DNA from 2 places in the Delftia sp. K82 genome. Region 2 is predicted to be linked to the other one. Evidence: riboswitches for the same ligand, from Rfam matches in the RefSeq annotation. Region 2 holds a riboswitch; the other holds the start of a gene.
The links. A riboswitch is a leader RNA that binds a small molecule or an ion and turns the genes downstream of it on or off. The one in region 2 is predicted to bind cobalamin.

Region 1: linked by a shared signal. The riboswitch ahead of KDK82_RS00125 (TonB-dependent receptor) and the one ahead of KDK82_RS10155 (TonB-dependent receptor) in region 2 are both predicted to bind cobalamin.

What each region holds. Positions count from the first base shown of each region.
Region 1 covers NZ_MYFL01000001.1:18,914-26,020, forward strand. Annotated here, with positions in the region: gene KDK82_RS00105 (threo-3-hydroxy-L-aspartate ammonia-lyase) at 1-455, opposite strand, end outside; gene KDK82_RS00110 (transcriptional regulator) at 500-1,141, opposite strand; gene KDK82_RS00115 (YbaK/prolyl-tRNA synthetase associated domain-containing protein) at 1,208-1,699, shown strand; gene KDK82_RS00120 (CHAD domain-containing protein) at 1,757-2,638, shown strand; cobalamin riboswitch at 2,677-2,958, shown strand; gene KDK82_RS00125 (TonB-dependent receptor) at 3,086-5,326, shown strand; gene KDK82_RS00130 (ABC transporter substrate-binding protein) at 5,337-6,278, shown strand; gene KDK82_RS00135 (iron ABC transporter permease) at 6,275-7,107, shown strand, end outside.
Region 2 covers NZ_MYFL01000001.1:2,294,034-2,301,140, forward strand. Annotated here, with positions in the region: gene KDK82_RS10120 (TonB-dependent receptor) at 1-277, shown strand, start outside; gene KDK82_RS10125 (helix-turn-helix domain-containing protein) at 464-913, opposite strand; gene KDK82_RS10130 (MFS transporter) at 990-2,201, shown strand; gene KDK82_RS10135 (helix-turn-helix domain-containing protein) at 2,198-2,965, opposite strand; gene KDK82_RS10140 (sulfite exporter TauE/SafE family protein) at 3,095-3,901, shown strand; gene KDK82_RS10145 (helix-turn-helix transcriptional regulator) at 3,911-4,102, opposite strand; gene KDK82_RS10150 (hypothetical protein) at 4,128-4,517, opposite strand; cobalamin riboswitch at 4,613-4,841, shown strand; gene KDK82_RS10155 (TonB-dependent receptor) at 4,911-6,815, shown strand; gene KDK82_RS10160 (ABC transporter substrate-binding protein) at 6,821-7,107, shown strand, end outside.

The sequences.
Region 1 (7,107 bases), 2.3 Mb from region 2:
GCATGGTCGTAGGGCGGGATCAGGGTCAGGCCGTGGCGCTCGGCCAGGTCGCGGCCGATCTGCTCGCGGTCTTCGGTATAGCGGTCGTAGACCACCACCTGGCCGCCATAGCCCTTGGTGGCCGCCACCTTGGCGGCGGGCGCGTCATGCGGCATGACGATGGTGGCGGGAATCTCCAGCAGCCGCGCTGCCAGTGCGATGGCCTGGGCGTGGTTGCCCGAGGAAAACGCCACCACGCCGGCCTTGCGCTGGGTGGGGCTGAAGCGCGACAGCGCATTGAATGCTCCACGGAACTTGAAGGCGCCCATGCGCTGCAGGTTCTCGCACTTCAGGAAGACGCGGGCGCCCAGCGCATCGTCCAGCGTGCGCGAGGTGAGCACGGGCGTGCGGTGGGCATGGCCCTGGATGCGTTGGGCCGCTGCGGCCACGTCGTCATAGGTGGGAAGGCTTGTCATCGGTACGGGAGAGAAGGGGTTGCTGATCGGCGGGGTGCCGGGAGCTACTTGGCGTAGCTGTAGACCGTGGCGCGCGACACGCCCAGGTGGGCGGCAATGGTCTCCATGGAGCGGCGCACATCGAGCAGGCCGGCGCCCTTGAGCTCGCGGACCAGGGCGCGGCGCTCCTCGGGCTTGAGGGCGCGCGGCGTGGTCGCCAGGCGGGCCGCGAACTGGTCGATGCGGGCACGCACCGTGTCGGCGCCTGCGCCGGCGCCCGTGGGGTCCAGCATTTCGCGCGCGGGGGTGTCGCCGCTGACGGCGGCAAAGCGGTTGAGCATGCCCTGGAAGCCCTGGAACATTGTCAGGTCCACATTCATGCACAGCGCGGCGATGTAGCGGCCCTTGGAGTCGCGGATGCCGATGGACGTGCTCTTGGCCTGGCGGCCATCGGCGAACTGGTTGGGGTAGTTGGCGATGACCTGCTCGTAGCCGGGGTCGAGGATGCGGGCCAGGCCCAGCTCCGTCGCGCCCTGGCCCACCTCGCGGCCCGACAGGTTGTTGTGGATGGCCAGCACCGCATGGGACGGGTCGAGCAGGTCATGCACCACCACCTCGCAGAACGGGGCAAAGGTCTGGCCCAGGCCTTCTGCGATCTGGGCCAACTGGTCCAGAAGCTGGCGCTGTTCAGGGGTTCGTTGGGTCATATTGGACATTTTGTTTTGAATTGGACAAAATGTCAAAACCCAGACGACTTCTCTGCGCTTTCCACCATGTTCGACACCCTTGTAGACCTGCTGCAATCCCAGGGCGCGCGTTTTCGCGTGCTGGAACATCCGGCCGAAGGCCGCTCTGACCTGGTCGCCGAAATCCGGGGCACCGCCCCCGGCCAGGGCGCCAAGGCCATGCTCTGCAAGAGCCGCGATGCGTCCGGTGTGGGCGATCCCCAGCTTTTCCTGGCCGTGCTGCCCGGCGACCGCAAGCTGGACTTCAAGCGCCTGGCCCAGGCCGTGGGCGTGCGCAAGGCCACGCTGGCCTCGCCCGAGGAGGCCCAGGCCGCCACGGGCTGCGTGATGGGATCGGTGCCGCCGTTCTCCTTCAACCCGCAGGTGCGCCTGGTGGTGGACCCGGCCCTGGTAGAGCGCTTTGGCGAGATCGCCTTCAACGCGGGCCGGCTGGACCGCTCCATCGTGCTGGACTCGGCCGACTATGTGCGCATTGCCCGGCCCGCGCTGCACAGCCTGAGCGGGGATGGCGCCGATTGACCCGGGGGCCGGGCGGTGCCCACAATCGCAGCAACGCCCGCACACCCTCTCCTGACCATGTCCACCCCTGCGAAGCAGCACCCTGACCGGCCCGATGCGGCCGGCTTTGTGCGTGCGGCGCTGGCTGCTGCCCTGGCCCAGGTGCAGTCGCATCTGGCGGTTTTGGAGGGCGGTGGCAGCGATGCCGAGACCATCCACCAGCTGCGCGTGGCCCTGCGGCGCCTGCGCACCGTGCTGCGTGAGTGCGCGGGGCTGGCGCCCGGCATGCGCGCCGAATGGGATGACCCCCTGGCCCAGGCCTTTGCGCAACTGGGCACGCTGCGCGATGCCGATACGCTGGCCGATGTGGTGCGCCCGCTGCTGCAGGCAGCCCATGCGCCCCTGTGCGACTGGCAGGCGCCGCAGGCCGTGCAGGCGGATGCAGCCGCTGCCGTGCGCGAGCCGCCATTCCTTCAGGCGCTGGCCGAGATCCAGGCGCTGGCGCAGGCGCCGCAGGGAGAGCCATCGGCCCGTTTTGCCCATCTGTCCGCCGCAGGCACGCGCAAGTACCTGGCACGGCGGCTGGCGCGCCTGCACCGCCAGGTGCTGCGCGATGGCCGGCACTTCGACCGCCTGCCGCTGGCGCAGCAGCACCGCGTGCGCAAGCGGCTCAAGCGCCTGCGCTACCTGGCGGACTTTGCGCGGGAATTCGCGCCCGGAATGTGGCCCGGCAAAAAGGGCCGGCGCTTTGCCGAGGCGCTGGTGCCCGCCCAGGACGCGCTGGGCCTGCACAACGACATGGCCGTGGCGGCCGAGCATTTCCATGCCGAGGCCGCGCGCGACCCGCGCGCCTGGTTCGCGGCCGGCTACCTGCAGGCCCGCCTGGCCACGAGCGCGCGCAGCAGCCGCCGCGCGCTGCGGGCGCTGGCCCGGGTGCCGGGCTTCTGGGCTGGGCGATAATCCGCCGCTGGCGCACCGCCGCAGCCTCTGGGCCGTGGCGGTGCGCTGTTGCTGAAGGTGCCCCATGCCGTTCACCGGCCAGGGGTTCAACGGGAAGCAGGTGCGCGATGCCATCGAGGTGGCCGCTCGCAATGCCTGCGCTGCCCCCGCAACGGTCAGCGGAATACAACTCCCCACGCGGACGCGCCCCAAACCACGCACCGCAAGCCACTGTGTCCTTCTCGGGCATGGGAAGGCGGGGATGCCTGCCGCAGCGCGCCCACCCTGCGCGCCGCAGCGTTCCGCAAGCCCGGATACCGGCCTTCTGCATTGCTTTCGGACGCCGCGGGAGTGCGCCTGTCCGGTCCGGCCCCAGCCTGCGCTGCCGTGGCCGGCTCCGGCGTGCGCGCTGTGCGGCGTGGTTCAGACGATAGGCCCCGCGGGTGAGTGGGGCAGTTGGGTCAACGCATGCGCTTCGCTTCTTCGGCCGCCGATTCCTCCGGCCTTCTCTCTGTTCTCCCTCTTGTCTCCAGCCTGTGGCCCGTAGCGGCCGCCGTCCTGCTGGCCAGCTGCGCTGCAGCGGCCGGCGCCGCGCAGGAGCCGACTTCGGGCCGATCCACGGACTCCGCCGACGATGCGCTGGACGCCGTCTTCGTGACCGCCACCGCGCGGCCCGAGGCGCGCAGCCGCATCGCGGGCACCACGCAGACCATCGACCGCGAGGCCATAGAGCGCTCCAGCGCGCGCTCGGTCACCGACCTGCTGGCCGAGAACGCCGTGGGCTTTCTCAGCGAATGGACGGCGGCCCAGACCTCGATGAACCTGCGCGGCGCCTCCACCGACGGCCAGGGGCGCGACTTCCGCAGCCAGGTGCTGGTGCTGGTCAACGGCCGGCGCGCGGGCACGGCCAACCTGTCCAAGCTCAGCCCCTCGGATGTGGAGCGCATCGAGATCGTGCGCGGCCCGTCCTCGGTGATCTACGGCAGCCAGGCCATGGGCGGGGTGGTCAACATCATCATGAAGACGGGGGCGACGGCGCCCGGCACGCGTGCCCAGGTCCAGGCCGGTTCATGGGACCTGTGGCGCACCGATGCGCAGACGGCCGGCGCCAATGACCGCTTCGACTGGTACTTCGGCGTGAGCGCAGGCGGGCGCGGCGACTACGAGTCGGGCGACGGCGGCACGCGCATGGAGAACACGGGCTGGAAGCGGCGCGGCGCCAGCGGCGCCCTGGGCTGGCAGCTGCACGAGCTGCACCGCGTGGAGCTGCAGCTGCGCACGGACGGCATCTACAACGCGGGTTTTCGCGGATCGGGCGCCAACATCTACAGCCGCGACAACCGCAGCAACCGCTCGCTGGACCTGACCTACGAGGGCGCACTGCCCGGCCAGCGCCTGAGCTGGACGACCCACCTCTACAGCCTGGTCGATACCGATGAGTTCAACTGGGCATCGCCCGTGATCCGCTCGGGCAACAGCGCCGTGCCCGGCACGGCGCGCGACTACAACCACCGCCAGCTGGACGCCACGGGCCTGCGCTTTCAGCCGCGCCTGCGTGTCAGCCAGACCAATGACCTGCTGATGGGCTTTGACTGGGAGCGCAGCAAGCTGCGCTCCGACCGCCTGCGCGTGGCCATGCCGGGCGGCCCGGCGGGCCAGGTTGCGCCCTACGACAACAACCAGACCGAGCAGGTGCAAGCGCTGTACTTCGAGGACGCGCAGACCCTGTTCGACGATCGCCTGACCCTGCGTGCCGGCCTGCGCAAGACCTGGGGCACGACGCGTTTCGACGATACGCCCAACCTGGCCCTGGCCCAGGCCAGCACGCGTGACTACGACAACCACACCTGGTCGGCCGGCGCCACCTGGAAGGCCACGGACCGGCTCACGCTGCGCGCTGCGGCCTCCACGGGTTTCCGCGCGCCCACGGCCACGGAGCTGGCCTCGGACTTCACGGCCGTCGGCGGTGGCCGCACCTTCGGCAACCCCAACCTCAAGCCCGAGACCGGCCGCCAGATCGAGGTTGGCGCTGCCCTGCAGCAGCCCGGCTGGCGCGTGGATGCGGCCCTGTTCCAGAACACCATCAGCGACCGCATCATCACCGTCTCGCGCGGGGCCACGACCAATACCTCGGACTACGCCAACAACGCGGCCGACATCGTGGCGCGCGGCCTGGAAATGCAGGCCGACATGGACCTGGCGCGGGCGCTGAACCTGACGGGCCACCAGCTCAAGGCCTGGGCTGGCGGCTACTACCACTTCAGCATGCGCGACAAGGGATCGCCAGCCTCGGCCAATACCGACAAGGTGCAGCGCATGTACCGCTACGAGGCCTCGGCCGGCGTGCGCTACGGCCAGGGCAGCGGGCGGCTGCAGGGCGACTGGAGCCTGCAGCTGTCCACGCTGCTGCGCGGCCCCATGTGGTACGACACGGAAGAGGCGCTGCTCATCCCGCAGGGCGAGTCCAGCAGCACCTTCATCCACCGCAAGGGCGCCTTCACCATCTGGAACCTGCGGGCCGACTACCGCGTGTCGCGCGGCGTCAAGCTGTTCGCAGCCGTCAATAACCTGTTCGACCTGAACCGCCATCCCATCTTCATCGCACTGGACCGCGCGCCCTGCATCGCCAACCCGGCGTACCAGAACGGCGGCTGCGGAACGTCGATGGCGGGCCGCGAACTCATGGTCGGCCTCCAGGCAGAGTTTTGAGGACCACGGCATGAGGCAATCCAGCACCACGCGCCGCCAGTTGCTGCGCCAGGGCGCGGCGGCGGCCCTGGCCTGCGGCCTGCCCGCGGCCTGGGCCGACACCGTCGCTGCAGGCGGGCCGGTGGTGCTGCAGGATGCGCTGGGCCGGCGCGTGGAGATTGCCGCGCCGCCGCAGCGCATCGTCTCCATCTTTGCCTCCAATACCGAGCTGGTGGCCGCGCTGGGCCTGCTGGACCGCGTGGTGGGCGTGGAGGATTTCACGCGCTTTCCACCGGGCGTGGAGCGCATTCCCAAGGTGGGCGGGCGGCTGGGGTTCTCGGTGGACGCCGTGGTGGCGCGCCAGCCGGACCTGGTCATCGTCACGCCCGCGCGCCAGGCGGCGCACCAGCTGGTCGATCCCATGGAGCGCATCGGCGTGCCGGTGATGGTGCTGCTCAGCCGCTCGCTGGCCGAGGTGATGGACAACCTGCGCCTGGTGGCCCGCGCCACGGGCGTGCAGCCGCGCGGCCAGGCGCTGGCCCTGGCGCAGGAAGCGCGGCTGCTGCGCGTGGACCGGCTGGTGGCCGGCCAGCCCCGGCCGCGCGCGCTCATGGTCACGGGCCGGCTGGGCAACGGCATGCTGCTGGCGGCCCGGCCGGGCACCTATACGGGAGAGGCCATGGTGCGCGCGGGCGCCGCGTTCGCGCTGGACGGCCTGGGCACGGTGCCCCAGGTCTCGCCCGAGGCCGTGCTGGCCGCCGACCCCGACGTGCTGCTGTTCGCAGGCACCCAGGAGGCCATGCAGGACCTGATCGGCCAGCGCGGCTGGCGCGACCTGCGTGCCGTGCGCGGCGGCCGGGCCACCACGGTGGCGCGTGCCGAGTTCCTGATTCCCGGGCCGCGCACCTTTGGCGGCGTGGAAAAGCTCTCGCGCTGGCTGCACCCTGAGGCCTGGGCCGGGGAGGCCGCATGAATTCCCTTTCACATCCACCTGCGTGGCGCCCCTGGGCCGGTGCGGTCCTGCTGCTGCTGGCCAGCCTGCTGATTGCCGCCTGCGCGGGCCACCAGTGGGCCAGCCCGGCCGACCTGCTGGCCGCGCTGGGCGGCGAAGACAGCCTGCGCAGCCGGCTGCTGCTGCAGTGGCGCGTGCCGCGCGTGCTGGCAGCCGCCCTGGTGGGCGCGCTGCTGGGCCTGTCGGGCGCCATCTTCCAGGGCGTATTCCGCAATCCGCTGGCCGAGCCCTATCTTCTGGGCGCCTCGGGCGGCGCGGCGCTGGGGGCGACTGTCGCCCTGCTGGTTCCCATGCATCTATTGTTCGGCCTGTCCCAGGCCTGGACGCTGCCCGTGCTGGCCTTTGCGGGCGCCTGGGGTTCGACCGTGCTGGTGCTGGCCGTCTCGCGCGTGGCCGGTGCCACCGATGCGGCCGGCATGCTGCTGGCCGGCGTGGCGCTGGCGGCCGTGCTGGGCGCGCTGCGCTCGTTCCTGATGCTGGCGCTGTCCGATGAGACGGTGAGCCTGCAGGTGGTGCTCAGTTGGGTGCTGGGCGGCATACAGACGCCGTCCTGGGGCGGGCTGGGCCTGCTGGCCGGCGCCTCCCTGGCCTGCCTGGCCGGGGCCATGGCGCTGGCGCGCGGGCTGGACCTGCTGGGCCTGGGTGCCGATGCGGCCCAGGGCTTCGGCCTGGATGTGGCGCGCTTCACGCCGCTGGCCGTGCTGGCCGGCTCGCTGGTGGTGGCCGTGGCCGTGGCCTATGGCGGGCTGGTGGCCTTCGTGGGGCTGGCTGCGCCGCACATCGCGCGCTG
Region 2 (7,107 bases):
GTCCATCTACTCGTCGCTGCAGTGGCAGATCCGCCAGGGCTGGTCCGCCATGTTCAGCGCCCGCCACGTGGGCAAGGAAGTCGTGACTACGGGCACGGCCACCACCTTCGCCAAGGCCTATACGACCTTTGACGTGTCCATGAACTACAACGTGACCGACACCCTGACCCTGCGCGCCGGCATCATCAACCTGGCCGACAAGGAAACCCGCACCATCGGCGCCAACTACGACAACGGCGGCCGTACCTACTTCGTGGGGATGACGGCGCGGTTCTGATGGCGCGGTCCTGATGGCGCGTTATCGGCCCTTGCGCTGACCCAGACAAAGCGCCCGTTGTGACGGGCGCTTTTTTCATCGCCGGGCCGCCCCAAGATGAAAAACTCCCCCTCGGGGGGCAGCGGACCTTGCGCAGCAGGGGGAGCGTGGGGGCCATTTTCATGGCGAGGAAGCTTTGGATATCCATCAATCGATTTTCTGAACCACGGTCTGGCCCGGCAGCAAGGCCCGGCCATCACCACCGCGCGGCAGCATGGGCGCGACAGGCAGGCCGGTCTGGCGATCCAGCAGCAGCGAATGCGCCTCACCCGGCGCGAACAGATGGCCTTCGCCCCACTGCCGCAAGGCCACGATCACCGGGAACAGCTCAAGGCCCTGGGCCGTGAGCACGTATTCCAGGTAGGCCGAGCCTTCGGCGGCCGGTCGGGTTTCGAGGATGCCGGCCTCCACCAGCCGGCGCAGCCGGTCGGCCAGGATATTGCGGGCCGCGCCCAGGCTGCGCTGGAAATCGCCAAAGCGGCTGATGCCGTCGAAGGCATCGCGCACGATGAGCAGCGACCAGCGGTCGCCGATCACATCCAGGGAGCGGGCCACCGGACAGGGCTGCGGTGTGTCAGGACGGGTGTCTTCTTTCATGACGTCATTGTGGTTGCATTTCAAAACTGGTTCAACTAGCATCCAACCAGTTTTGTTTTGCAACCGGATTCAACCCATGAACGCCTTCCCAGCCTCGGACACGGTCCGCATGCCGCGCAGCCTGGTGCTGTTGTTCGCCGCTGCCAGCGGTCTGAGCGTGGCCAATGTCTACTACGCCCAGCCGCTGCTGGAGGCGCTGGCGGCCGACTTCGGCATCAGCCATGCGGCCGTGGGCGGCGTGGTCACCGCCACGCAGGCCGGCTGCGCGCTGGCGCTGGTGCTGCTGGTGCCACTGGGCGACCGGCTGGAGCGGCGGCGGCTCATGCTTTTGCAGTTGCTGGGCCTGGTGCTGGCCCTGGCGGCCGTCAGCACCGCGCGTTCGGCCGTTCTGCTGCTGGCGGGCATGCTGGCCGTGGGCCTGCTGGGCACGGCCATGACGCAGGGGCTGATCGCCTATGCGGCCAGCGCCAGCCAGGCGCATGAGCGCGGGCGCGTGGTGGGCGCGGCCCAGGGCGGGGTTTTCATCGGCCTGCTTTTGGCGCGCGTGTTTGCCGGAGCCGTGGGTGACCTGGCTGGCTGGCGTGGCGTCTATGCCTGCTCGGCCCTGTTGATGCTGGCCCTGGCCTGGCCCCTGTGGCGGCAACTGCCCCGGCTGGCGGTGCCCTTGCATGCACCCAGCTACACGCAGCTGCTCGCCTCCATGCTCCAGCTGCTGCGCCAGGACCGCATGCTGCGCACACGCGGCATGCTGGCCCTGCTGATGTTTGCCACCTTCAACATCTTCTGGAGCGCCCTGGTCCTGCCGCTGAGCGCACCGCCCTACAGCCTGTCGCTCACGGCCATCGGCGCCTTTGGCCTGGCCGGCGTGGTGGGCGCACTGGCAGCAGCCCGTGCCGGGCACTGGGCCGACCAGGGTTTCGCGCAGCGCACCAGCCTGGGCGCGCTGGTGATCCTGCTGCTGGCCTGGGTGCCGATTGCGCTGCTGGAGCAGTCGCTGTGGGCGCTGGTCGCCGGCATCGTGCTGCTGGACCTGGGCGGCCAGGCCCTGCATGTGACCAACCAGAGCCTGATCTTTCGCAGCAACCCGCAGGCGCACAGCCGGCTGGTGGGCCTGTACATGCTGTTCTATGCCGTGGGCAGCGGGCTGGGGGCGCTGATTGCCACCAACGCCTACGCGCGGTTTGGCTGGCACGGCGTCTGCGTGGCGGGGGCGGCGTTCAGCCTGGCGGCGCTGGTGTTCTGGGCCATGACACGGGAAGCGGCTGCCCAGGCCAGCGTTCCCGCCTAGACCCGGCTCACCAACTCCGAAGGCACCCGCCCCAATGCCTTGCGGAACATGGTGGAAAACGCGCTGGGGCTGTCATAGCCCAGGTCCAGCGCCACCTGCGTGACCGATGCGCCCGCAGACAGCCTCGACACCGCCGCCAGCAGGCAGGCCTGCTGGCGCCAGGCGCCAAAGGCCATGCCTGTGTGCTGCTGGAAAAACCGGCTGAAGGTGCGCAGGCTCTTGTTCAGCGCTTGCGCCCAGTCCTGCGGCGTGGCGCGGATGCTGGGCTGGGCCAGGAACTGCTTGCACAGGGCGGCCAGCTTTTCGTCGCGGGGAATGGGCGCGAACAGCGGCAGGCTGCGGGCGGAGGCCAGCTCGTGCAGCACCAGCGTGACCAGGGCGCCGTCGCGGCCCGCTTCGTCGTACAGCGCCGGCAGGTCGGCGCAGGACAGCAGCAGCTGGTGCAGCAGCGGCGTGACGACCAGGGCCTCGCAGTGCACACCCGGGCGGGGCGCAGCAGCCGGTTCGATGTACAGGCTGCGCGTGCTCACGCCCTGCATGCGCACGCTGTGCGGCTTGCTGGCTGGAATCCACACGCCGCTGTAGGGCGGGATGGTCCAGGCGCCGTCGTCGGTTTCCACTTCCATCAGCCCGCTCATCCCGTAGAGAAACTGGGCACGCCGGTGGCTGTGCGTGGGCAGCAGCGTGCCAGGCGTGTAGTCGGTGCCGATGGCCAGCACTTCGCGCGCCACGGCGTCCACGGAATGCAGCGGGATGTTGAGCATGGGAATGTCCGGAAAACAGCCAACAGACTTTGGCAGGAATTCGAGGATTATTGACCTATCCGCGAAAGCAGGCCAAACCGCGGCATCCTAAGGTTCAGTTCTTGCTCGTTTTTTTCCAAAGGACTGTCTGTGTTCCCTCTCCTGCTGCTGGCTTTCGGTGTGCTTGCCGGCGTGACCACCGTGCTCTTCGGCTTTGGCGGCGGCTTCGTGGCCGTTCCGCTGCTTTATGCGCTGCTGACTTCCATCCACGGCGCGGACTCCGCCGTTGGCCAGGCTGCCATGCACATTGCCGTGGCCACCTCCACCTGCGTGATGATTTTCGGCGCCTCCATGGCCACGCTGCGCCAGCACCGCGCGGGCGCCCTGCCCTGGGATCAGGTACGGCCACTGGCTGGCTTCATCGCGGCCGGCGCCGTGGCGGGCGCGGCGGCCGCCACCTGGATCAGCGGGGAATGGGTGCGCTGGGCCTTCATCGCCTACCTGGCCCTGACCATCGCCGACGCGCTGCTGCGCCCGGGCTTCGTGCACGGCACCGCCACCAGCTTGCAGCCCATGGGCCGGCAGGCCGCCGCCACGGCCGGCCTGGCCATTGGTGCGATCGCTGCCTTCCTGGGCGTGGGCGGCAGCGTGATGACCGTGCCGCTGATGCGCCGACGCGGCGCCAGCATGGCGGCCGCCACGGCCATGGCCAGCCCCCTGTCCCTGCCCATGGCCGTGGCGGGCACCGCTGCCTACATGCTGGCATCGCAGGGCACGGGGCTGGGCCCCTGGCATGTGGGCTATGTGGACCTGCAGGCCTTTGCACTGCTGACGGCCGGATCGTGGACGGGCATCAGGCTGGCGGCACCGCTGATCGGCCGCATTCCCGATGCCCTGCATGCCAAGGCCTACCTGGCCCTGCTGGGCCTGGTGCTGCTGGTCATGATCGTGGTCTGAGCGCTGCGCTCAACCCTCCTGGAAGATCGCCTCGATCCGGGTCTCGAACACCCGGGCAATGGCGAATGCCAGCGGCAGGCTGGGGTCGTAGCGGCCCGTCTCTATGGCATTGACGGTCTGGCGCGACACGCCCAGCAGGTCCGCCAGCGCGGCTTGGCTCCAGCCGCGCTCGGCGCGCAATTCACGGATGGTGTTTTTCATCGCAGGGGCACTTTGGCGGAACAGCTCATCGGCTGCGCAGCCAGTGGGCCACCGAGGCAGCCACCCAGAGCGCACCCATCAAGGGCCACACCATGAACATGCTGAGCTTGGGAAAACCTGCCATTTCCAGGAATCCGTAGGTGAAGGTGATGCCGGCCGTACCCGCCGCCGCAATCGCCAGCTGCTCCAGCATGGACTTGCGCAGGAACTCGTCGGTATCGCGCACCAGCCGCACGATGGCCCGCACGGCCAGCGCAAACGCCAGCATGGGGCTGAGCAGCAGCGCCGTGCGCAGGGCCCCAGCCTGCATGTCAGCGCTGAGCAAAAGCGCCCCCACAAGCAGCGCCATGTAGAGCAGCAGCGCAAATCCCAGCTCCTTCTGGTAGCGGCGGTTGGTGACCGTTGTTTGATTCATGGAAGTCTCTCGCAATGTGTAAAGGATGCTTGACATTGTGCGATGCCACCCGCGAGCATGTCAAGCAAGCTTTACATCGGCACTGAACGCCCCGCCGTACAATCGCCGCCGTTGGTGCCAGCAGCCTGCAGGGGCTGCGGTTAAACGGGAAACATGGGGCGGCCAGATAAAGCCGCCCGCATGTACTGCCCCCGCAACAGTGAGTGAAACGCCGCGTGCATGGCACCGGCCCCCGCCAAACCCGTGCCACTGGGCGTACAGCCCGGGAAGGCCTTGGCGAGTGCGTCACCAGTCTGGATACCGGCCAACAGGCGGCCGGCCGCGCATGCAGCGCAGCCGGTCTTTGTGGTTTCCGTGCCGGCGGGGTCGCTGGCGCGCAACTGGTCCGCATCCATGCACACCCTCGCCCTCGCGCGCGCCCCTGGCGCCGCTGTTCGCTCGCCCTCGGCGTTCCCCGTACTGCGCACGTTGTCCGCCCTGGCTGCGGCCTCGCTGCTGGCCTGCCAGGCCCAAGCACAGGCACAACAGGCGCAGCGGGCACAGACCTCCCAGCTCGATACCGTGGTCGTCACCGCCTCGCGCAGCGAGCAGCCCCTGCGCACCGTCACGGCCGACATGACCGTGATCGACGCCGAGACCATTGCCCGCAGCGGCGCCACGGGCGTGGCCGACCTGCTGGTGCAGGTGCCGGGCGTGCAGATCAACCGCAACGGCGGGCCGGGCCAGGTCACCTCGGTCTACCTGCGCGGCACCAGCAATCAGCACACTGCCGTATTCATCGACGGCGTGCGCTACAGCTCGCAGGAGCTGCAGGGCGGCGCGGTCTGGTCCACCCTGCCACTGGCGCAGATCGAGCGCATCGAGATACTGCGCGGCCCGGCCGCCGCCATCTATGGCTCAGACGCCATGGGCGGCGTGATCCAGATCTTCACAAAGCGGGCGGACGGCCAGACCCGCGCCTATGCCGAGGCCGGCATAGGCAACCAGGGCACCAGCAAGCTCGCCACGGGATTTCAAGGCGGGGCCAACGGCTTCACCTATGGGCTGAACCTGGCTGACGAGCGCAGCGACGGCTTCGACGTCTACCCCGGCAACACCTTCTCGCCCAATCCGGACAAGGATGGCTACAGCAACACCTCGCTGGGCCTGAACGCGGGCTACAAAACGGGCATCCACCAGATCGATGCCAGCCTGCTGCACAGCCGCCTGCGCACCCACTACGACCAGAGCCCGCCGCCGTTCGACGACTACGACGTGGTCAAGAACACCACCGGCAGCCTGCGCTGGCAGGCCGGCTGGAACGCCATGTACAAAAGCGTGGTCCAGGTCTCCCATACCGACAGCCAAAGCGACCGCCACACCCAGTCGCCGGAAAGCGCCAAGGGCCGCTCCACCAACTACCTGCTGCAGAACCTGTTCACGCTGGGCCAGCACCGTTTCAACATCGACCTGGAGCGCCGCGAGGACAAGCTGGACACGCAATACGCCTGGACGCAGAACACCGACAGCCGGCGCGTGCAGAACTCCCTGTCGGCCGGCTGGCGCCTGACCGAGGGCCGCCACCAGTTCGACGCCAACCTGCGCCACGACCAGGTGCGCGACCAGCAGAACAAGACCACGGGCGGCCTGGGCTACGGCCTGCAGATCGACGAGCGCTGGCGCTGGGTGGCATCGGCCGGCACGGCCTTCCGCACGCCCACGCTGTACGAACGCTTCACGGGCCAGGCGGCGGCCGACCTCAAGCCCGAAAGCAGCACCAACGTGGAAACGGGCCTGCACTATGCGGCCGGTGCCAACCGCCTCTCGGCCGTGGTCTACCGCAACAAGTTCAAGAACCTCATCACCTACGACTGGAACAGCGCCCTTCCCTGCAACTGCTACCGCAACTGGCAGAGCGTGGAGATCACCGGCCTGACGCTGGCGGGCAGCACGCGCCTGGGCAGCGCCAACCTGGGCGCCTCGCTGGACTTCATGAACCCCGAGAACCTGGAGACCGGCAAGCTGCTGCCCTACCGCTCCAAGCGAATGCTCAAGCTCAATGCCGACACCCAGGCAGCCGGCTGGACGCTGGGCGGCGAAGCGCAGCTGTACAGCGGCCGCTACGCAGACGAGGCGAATACCTTCAAGCTGGGCGGCTACGGCGTGGTCAACCTCTACGCCCAGCGCCAGCTGACCAGGCAATGGACGCTGCTGGCCCGTGTCAACAACATCGCCGACCGCGACTACGCCCCCACGCGCGGCTATGCCAACGCAGGCCGCACCGTGTTCGTCAGCGTGCGCTGGACACCTCTGCCCTGACCCCCATGCATCTGCTTCTGCACCTGCTTCTGCGCCTGCTTTCGCGCCTGCCCCGCATCCTGCTGCTGACCGCCGCCCTGGCCTGCGCAGGCGGCGCGGGCAACGCCTTTGCGCAAAAGGCGGCGGATGCGGGAACGGGCGGGGCAACCACCGCCTACGCCGTCACCGACATGCGCGGGCGGCAGGTGCGCCTGGAGCGCGTGCCGCAGCGCATCGTCTCGCTGCTGCCCTCGCTGACCGAATCGCTGTGCGCGCTGGACGCCTGCGAGCGCATCGTGGGCGTGGACGAGTT